One region of the Serratia liquefaciens ATCC 27592 genome, then DNA from elsewhere that is predicted to be linked to it. Evidence: riboswitches for the same ligand, from Rfam matches in the RefSeq annotation. Region 1 holds a riboswitch; the other holds the start of a gene.
What was found. Region 1 has a riboswitch for thiamine pyrophosphate ahead of M495_RS15695 (TenA family protein). Riboswitches for the same ligand answer to the same signal wherever they lie in the genome.

Region 1 (4,194 bases):
TGGCGCCGAGCAGCAGCCCGCAGACGGTATTTTTAAGCATGGTTGTTACCCTTGTTGTTGTGAGGCGATCAATCATTTTCCGGTGCCCAGTCGATCAGGCGCAGCAATAGCGCGTCTACCGTCACCCATAGCAAGACGGTCATCAGCACCAAAATAAACAGCGCGGCAAAGCAGATGTCGGTCTGCATGCGCGCGTTGGCGTTAAGCATGACGTAACCCAGGCCTTCCGCCGAGCCAACCCATTCGCCGATGATGGCGCCGATAGGGGCGACGGCGGCGGCCATCCGCAGCCCGGAACCGAAAGCCGGTAGCGCCGCCATCAGCCGTACGTGACGCAGTTGGGCCCAGGGAGAAGCGCGCAGGGTTCGGGCCAGATCGAGATAATCGTTATTGACCCGCCGCAGCCCATCGAAGAAGGCGGAAGTCACCGGGAAGAAAATCACCAGCACCGCCATCACCACTTTGGCGCTCATGCCAAAGCCGAACCACAGCACCAACAGCGGCGCCAGCGCAAACACCGGTATCGCCTGGCTGGTCAGCACTAGCGGCATCAACCAGCGCTGCAGGCGCGGCGAAAAGATCATGCACAGCGCCAGCGTGGCACCGAGCAAAACCCCGGCCAGCAAACCGCAGGCGATCTCCGAGGCGGTGATCAGCGTGTGATAAGCGAGGTACGCCCGGTTGTCCCACAGCGCCTGTGCCACCGCCGAGGGGGAGGGCAACAGGAAGGCGGGGATGTCGCCCAGCGTGGCCAGTGCCCACAGCAGCAACAGGCCGGCGAACACCGTCAGGCTGCGACGCATCCGCGACAGACGGCTTTCAGAAAGGGTTTTCATCCGGCGGCCCTCACCAGTTGCAGCAGCAACTCGCTCTGGCTTTTCAGCAACTGAGGATTGTCCGGCGCTCGCGGCGGTAAGCCCCCGATAACATGACTGTCGTCCAGCCCCGCCGGATAACGGGACAGCACCAGCAGGCGGTGGCTAAGGCGGCAGGCCTCCATGGGGTCGTGGGTGATCAGCAGCACGGTATGCTGCGCCAGCAGTTCGGCGGCCAGCTGCTGGATCATGGCGCGGGTAATGGTATCCAGCGCGGAGAAGGGTTCATCCATCAACACAATCGGCTGGCGCTCATACAGCGTGCGGGCAATAGCGGCACGTTGACGCATGCCACCGGACAGCGCGGCAGGCAAGCTGCGGCCATAGCCGGTCAAGCCCACGCGTTCCCGCAGATGTTCCGCCCAGGCGCGGTCGACCTTTTCGCCGCGCAGCCGCGCACCGAGGCTAATATTCTCGTCAATTGTCAGCCAGGGATAGAGCAGATCCTTTTGCCCCATATAGGCGATACGCCCGGTTATCGGCAGGCCGTCGCTGCCGATAACCGTACCGGAGGTGGGTTTCGCCAGCCCGGCGATGATCTTCAGCAGGCTGGTCTTCCCCGCGCCGCTGGCGCCGAGCAGGGCAACGAAGCTGCCGCCGGCGATATCGAAATTCAGACCATCGAAAATCACCTGCTGACCAAAGCGCAGGGTCAGATCCCGTACCTGAATACCGGGCCGGGCATTGCCGTGCTGCGTGTCGCCGAGGCTCATTGGGCATTCAACCCCATCTGCCAGAAGGCGGATTCCAGGCGGGTGGCGGTGGTGAAAATCGCCGACAGTTCGTTCAGGCGGCTTGGGGCACCCCGCTGGAGGCCAACGTTTTCCAGCAGGTCGAGGGAGGCTTGTACGCCGCTCAGATAGGCAGGATCACCATAGTTGCGGATCCACGAGGCATAGGGATTGCCTTCCATCACGGTGTTGGGATCGTTGAGCAGGCGCAGGCCGATTTCGGCATAGCCAGCGACGCAGGGCATTAACGCTGCCAGCAGATCCAGGGCATCCCCGGCGTGGCCGATATCGAGCACATAGCGGGTGTAATTGAGGGTTTCCGGCGCTTCGGGTTCGGCGGCTATCTGCGGTTCGCTCAATCCCCAGTCGGCACAATAGGCCAGGTGCAGGGGCAGTTCGGCGACAATCGCATTGAGCGAAGCGGTAGCGGCACGCATTTCCGGCAGGGTGCGCAGTTTGCTGACCAGTAGGGCATAGGCGCGGGCAAAGTGGATCAGGAACAGATAATCCTGCGTCAGGTAGCGGCGAAAAGCGGGTTCCGGCAGCGTACCGGCGGCCAGTTGCTGAATAAAGGGGTGTGCCACATAGTCCTGCCAGTGACCGCCGGCCTGTTGGCGCAGCTTTCCGTAAAGACCGTTATCGAATAAGGGAGTAAACATGGGACCTCCAAAAGTGAGTGGAGATCCGGGCGCGCTGAGGTGAGGTATGAACAGGCAACCGCCGTGAGGGGATTGCCGACCGTCCCTTCGCTGGCATGACCCAGATCAGGTTCAAAGGGTTCGGCTTGCGCCATCTCAGCCCGTAACAGGACACCCCTCGGAGGAGCCTGTTATACGATATTTACTTTTTGATTACAATGCTCAGGCAGTGTGGCGTCGTGGCGTAAAAGGATCCGTTTAGTGCGATCGGCCACGATATTTCTGGCCGGAAGGGGGCGATTTTTGTCACTGTAATCCGGTCATTAATGAATCTAAGGATCACCCCATGAAGAAAATCGGCTTCCTTTCTTTCGGCCACTGGACGCCTTCGTCGCAGTCGGGCACCCGTTCGGCGGCAGACGCGCTGCTGCAATCCATTGATCTTGCCGTGGCGGCAGAAGAGCTGGGGGCGGATGGGGCTTATTTTCGCGTACACCACTTTGCCCGCCAGCTTGCCTCGCCATTCCCGCTGTTGGCGGCCATCGGCGCCAAAACCCAGCGTATTGAGATCGGCACCGGCGTGATCGACATGCGCTATGAAAATCCGCTTTATATGGTTGAAGATGCCTGCGCCGCCGACCTGATTTCCGGCGGGCGGCTGCAACTGGGCATCAGCCGCGGTTCTCCCGAACAGGTGATTGATGGCTGGCGTTATTTTGGTTATACGCCTGCCGAAGGCGAGACCGAAGCCGATATGGCGCGCCGCCATACCGACGTCCTGTTGGAAGCGCTGCGTGGCGAAGGCTTTGCTGAACCTAACCCGCAACCGATGTTCCCGAACCCGCCGGGCTTGCTGCGGGTAGAACCTTTCTCCGCCGGGCTGCGCGATCGCATCTGGTGGGGCGCAAGCTCAAACGCCACGGCGATCTGGGCGGCGAAGCTGGGTATGAATCTGCAAAGCTCTACGCTGAAAAACGACGAAACCGGCGAGCCCTTCCACGTGCAGCAGGCCAAGCAGATCCGCGCTTATCGCGATGCCTGGAAGGCCGCAGGTCATACACGCCAGCCGCGGGTGTCGGTCAGCCGCAGCATCTTTGCGCTGATGAACCAGCAGGATCGCAGCTATTTCGGCAACAGCGGCCAGGACAGCGATCAGGTGGGGTATATCGATCAGCAGACTCGCGCGGTATTCGGCCGTAGCTATGCCGCCGAGCCGGAACTGCTGATCAAGCAGTTGGCGCAGGACGAAGCGATTGCCGAAGCCGATACCTTGCTGCTGACCGTGCCCAACCAGCTGGGCGTTGACTACAACGCCCACGTGATTGAGTCGATCCTGACTCATGTCGCCCCGGCGCTGGGCTGGCGCTGATGAGAGAAACGCTTCTCAAACCGGGAAGCGTTATTGACTTATTTTGTCGATTTTGTATTTTAAGGCCATGCATACATTTCTGATTATCGTCCCCGAAGGGGGCATGCTGTTCGAATCGGCGGGGATCGCCGACATCCTGATGCAGGCCAACCGCTTGCGGCCCGATGATGCGCCGCTCTACCAGATGGCGATAGTCACCACGCAAACCCACCGGGTGGTGCATGGCTCGTCCGGTTTGAATCTGTTGGCCGATCATCGCCTGGCGGATCTCGACCCTGAGGTGGAACGCGATACCATCATCGTTACCGGCAAAGGGGCGACCGAGGAAGAAAGCGCCTTTGTGGTGGATTGGCTCCGCCGTGCGGCCCCCAAAGCGCGGCGCGTGGCCTCCGTTTGCGGTGGGGCGATGCTGCTGGCCGAGGCCGGTCTGCTGGACGGCCGCCGGGCGACCACCCATTGGCGGCTGCTGGAAACCTTGCAGGCCCGTTTCCCCAAAGTGAAGGTCGAAAATGGGCCGATCTACGTGCAGGATGGTGCGGTCTGGACCTCTGGCGGCGTCAGCTCCGGGTTTGATCTCACGC
Region 2 (4,194 bases), 530 kb from region 1:
AAGCTCAGGAACTGCTAAATCCGGCATAATATAAAAATAAATCTATAAATCACATATTCTCGCTGATGAGCGATCAACGCTCGCCTCATTATCGGGTAAACAACACCGCTTATTAATTATTGGCTGTGAGGGGACTATGTTAACTAAAAAAAGATGGGCATTATTTAGCTTGTTGGTTTTATGTGGAGGGACAATCTATAAATTGCCTTCCCTTAAAGATGCTTTTTATGTTCCGATGCAACAGTATTTTCACTTGAGTAACGGCGAAATAGGCAATGCCATGTCGGTTAACTCGATTGTGACGACCATTGGCTTCTTCTTATCAATCTATTTTTCCGATCGTCTGCCGCGACGTTTTACCATGTCGTTTTCGCTGATTGCTACTGGCTTGCTTGGCATCTACCTGTCCAGCATGCCGGGGTACTGGGGCATACTGTTCGTCTGGGCGCTGTTCGGCGTGACCTGTGACATGCTGAATTGGCCGGTGCTGCTCAAATCGGTGAGTATGCTGGGGGATAATACTCAGCAGGGGCGGTTGTTCGGCTTTTTTGAAACCGGGCGCGGGGTTGTCGACACGGTGGTTGCCTTTTCTGCGCTGGCGCTGTTTACCGCATTTGGTAGCGGCTACCTGGGTTTTAAAGTCGGCATATTGTTTTATTCGGCCATCGCCATTTGCGTAGGGATTATTATTCTGTTGGTGATGAAAGAAAGCCCAGAGGAAAAGTTACCCGCTAAAGAACAAACCCCTGTCAATAAAAAGCCTGGCATGGGCAGCGTATTGAAAAACAAAACGGTATGGCTGATTGCCTTCAGCGTTTTCTGTGTTTACGCGGTGTATTGCGGATTGACGTTCTTTATTCCTTTCCTGAGTCATGTCTATGCGCTGCCGATTGCACTGGTGGGTGCTTACGGGATCATTAATCAATACTGCTTAAAAATGGTGGGTGGACCGATTGGTGGTCTCATTGCCGATAAAGTATTAAAGTCTCCCAGCAAGTATTTATTCTATACCTTTATTATCAGCGCCATTGCGCTGGCGCTATTGATCCTGTTACCGCATGAACAAATGCCGGTTTACTTGGGCATGGCCTGTACGCTGGGATTTGGTGCTGTGATCTTTACCCAGAGAGCGGTGTTCTTTGCCCCCATCGGTGAGGCCGGCATTGACGAAGAACATACCGGTGCGGCTATGGCGCTGGGCAGCTTTATCGGTTATGCCCCGGCGATGTTCTGTTTTAGCCTGTACGGTCATATTCTCGATGCCTTCCCAGGACTGACCGGTTACAAGATTGTTTTCGGGCTGATGGGTATGTTTGCCTGTGCCGGGATCATAGTGTCGGGGCTGTTGGTCAGAAATATCCGCGCACGCGCAAAACTGACCCCGGCAGCTTCTGTCGCCTGAGCCGGGGGCTTTAATGAACGGGCACGGTTTGCGCTGTGCCCTTATTTTATTTTGCCGGGGAATGCAGCAGGTAATATTCTTCCCCGCCGTCATTGCCGGTAGTGATGATTCGCCAACCGTGCTTGTGGTAGAACGCCAGCGCCTTCTCATTCTTCACCAGGCATTTCAGCGAACCGGTGGCGGTAAAGGTCTGTTCTGCCGCTTGTAACAGAGCGCTGCCGACGCCGAGCGGCGGCAGATGCGGATCGACATACAGGTTGTGAATAAAGTTGTCCTGGCGATAAATCGACACAAATCCCAGCCGCTTCCCCTGATCTTCCGCCACCCAAATATCTTCGCCCAGCGTTGAGCGATCGAAATCCTCCAGCCGGTAATCTTCGGTATCGCGCCACGTAAATGCCGCTTTGCGCGAAGCCAGATACAGGGTGCGCAGGAAGGGGCGATCGGCCTCTTGGTATTTTCTTATCTGCATGGCGCCTCCTTTTTATTTTTTGACACTATAGCGCGATTGACCTCACCGGCGGCAACCCCAATAATGACCGTCTTGACTCGGGGTGCCCTGCGCGATGTGCGGTGGCTGAGATTTTACCCGTATTACCTGATCTGGATTATGCCAGCGTAGGGAAGTCTCGGTGCCCCAACCGGTACCCGCCTTCTTGAACGCCGGTTGGGAGGAATATGCTCGCTCGACCTGATGTTTTCCCCGGCGCCCGCGCCGCGGCCTGTTTGACTCAATTTAAACGCCAATCGCCCCTGATCCATTGCCTGACCAACGAAGTGGTGCAGGAACTGACGGCTAACGTCCTGTTGGCGCTCGGCGCTTCGCCGGCGATGGTGGTGGAACCGACCGAAGCGGCGCAATTCAGCCGACTGGCGGATGCGGTGCTGATCAACGTTGGCACCCTCAATGCATCACGCGCTGAATCCATGTTAGCCGCGGTGGAAGCTGCCAACGTGGCACAAACCCCCTGGACGCTGGATCCGGTAGCGGTCGGCGGGTTGGTCTATCGCACCGCGTTTGCCCATCGCTTGTTGGGTGAGAAGCCGGCGGCGATCCGCGGTAACGCTTCTGAAATCATGGCGCTGAGTGGTCTGCAGGCTAACGGACGTGGCGTAGACAGTGCAGACGACTCGCTGGCGGCATTGCCGGCGGCGCGCGAATTGGCGCGCAACAGCGGTGCGGTAGTGGCAGTAACCGGCGTTGTTGATTACATCACCGATGGCCAGCGTGACTGGGCAGTCACCGGCGGCGATGTGCTGATGACGCGGGTGGTCGGTACCGGTTGTGCACTTTCTGCGGTGGTGGCGGCGTTTTGCAGTTTACCGGGCGATCGGCTCGATAACGTGGCGACCGCCTGCCGGGTGATGTCGCTTTGCGGTGAACGGGCCACGCGCCGTGCCGCCGGGCCGGGCAGTTTCACCCCGGCGTTCCTCGACGCACTGTATCAACTGCGCCCGGAGGAACTGCAATGAAACGCATTAACGCACTGACAATTGCCGGGACCGATCCGAGCGGCGGCGCCGGCATTCAGGCCGATCTAAAAGCTTTTTCTGCGTTGGGGGCCTATGGTGCCTCGGTGATTACCGCGCTGGTGGCGCAAAACACCCGTGGTGTGCAGTCGGTCTACAACATAGATCCGGCCTTTGTCGCCGCTCAGCTGGATTCCGTCTTCAGCGACCTGCGTATCGACAGCACCAAGATTGGCATGTTGGCCAACGCCGATATTGTGCAGGCGGTGGCGGAGCGTTTGCGCCATTATCAGCCGTCGTTTGTGGTACTGGATACCGTGATGCTGGCAAAAAGCGGCGATCCGCTGCTGGCGCCGGAGGCGGTGGATTCGATCCGTCGTGAATTGTTGCCGCTGGTGTCGATCATCACGCCGAACCTGCCGGAGGCGGCGGCGCTGCTGGCGTGCGCCCCGGCGGAAAATGAGCGCCAGATGCGCGAGCAGGGCCGGGCGCTCCTGGCGATGGGGTGTCAGGCGGTGTTGATGAAAGGGGGTCACCTTAGCGAAAGCGAAAGTCCGGATTGGCTGTTTACGGCCGAGCAGGAGCTGCGCTTTACCGCGCCGCGCGTGGCGACCCGACATACTCACGGCACCGGCTGTACGCTGTCTGCCGCCCTGGCGGCGCTGCGACCGCGTCACAACGACTGGGCCGGAACGGTCGCTGCCGCCAAGGACTATTTGCAACAGGCCCTGCTGCAGGCGGATACCCTGGAAGTGGGGCACGGTATTGGGCCGGTACATCATTTTCATGCCTGGTGGTAAGTCAACTTTTTGCTACCCTTGTGGTCTGACTAGATCCAGACCCGGCTTGGGCCGGGTGCAACCGAATTTTTTCTAGGGAGAAGGCCATGACAGGACAAAACGCACTTCGCGGCGCCATCTTCGGCGCGTTACTCAGCTTCAGCGTGGGTGGTTTCGCTCAGCAGATCGTCACCACCTCGGACGTGATCCAACAGCCGGGTTACCAGACCAGTTGGCAAAATATGGTCAAAGGGCAGGCTCGCTTGCCGGGTTGGGCGCGCAAGGGGATGGGAACCTCCACGCCGGCGCAGAGCCTGAGCTGGAAAGGGCAGAACTATCTGGTGGGCAATCTGTGCAAGCCGCATGACTGCGCCAACAACTTTATGATAGTGGCGTTTAAGGAAGACAAATCACAGGCCTGGGCCGTGCGCGTTGAGGTGGCGGATAAGCCGGAAGCGGTTGACCATCCGAAGAAATACGCCAAATACCAATGGATGGGTAAACCGAACGACGATATGAAGGCGTTGCTGAAACAACAGTTTG

Region 2: linked by a shared signal. The riboswitch ahead of thiM (hydroxyethylthiazole kinase) and the one ahead of M495_RS15695 (TenA family protein) in region 1 are both predicted to bind thiamine pyrophosphate.

What each region holds. Positions count from the first base shown of each region.
Region 1 is NC_021741.1:3,325,330-3,329,523, reverse strand. It holds gene M495_RS15710 (ABC transporter substrate-binding protein) at 1-40, opposite strand, end outside; gene M495_RS15705 (ABC transporter permease) at 69-836, opposite strand; gene M495_RS15700 (ABC transporter ATP-binding protein) at 833-1,588, opposite strand; gene M495_RS15695 (TenA family protein) at 1,585-2,265, opposite strand; TPP riboswitch at 2,331-2,433, opposite strand; gene M495_RS15690 (LLM class flavin-dependent oxidoreductase) at 2,591-3,613, shown strand; gene M495_RS15685 (GlxA family transcriptional regulator) at 3,681-4,194, shown strand, end outside.
Region 2 is NC_021741.1:3,853,965-3,858,158, reverse strand. It holds gene M495_RS18075 (sugar phosphate isomerase/epimerase family protein) at 1-29, shown strand, start outside; gene M495_RS18070 (MFS transporter) at 137-1,402, shown strand; gene M495_RS18065 (GNAT family N-acetyltransferase) at 1,449-1,874, opposite strand; TPP riboswitch at 1,943-2,044, shown strand; gene thiM (hydroxyethylthiazole kinase) at 2,081-2,875, shown strand; gene thiD (bifunctional hydroxymethylpyrimidine kinase/phosphomethylpyrimidine kinase) at 2,872-3,672, shown strand; gene M495_RS18050 (inhibitor of vertebrate lysozyme family protein) at 3,759-4,194, shown strand, end outside.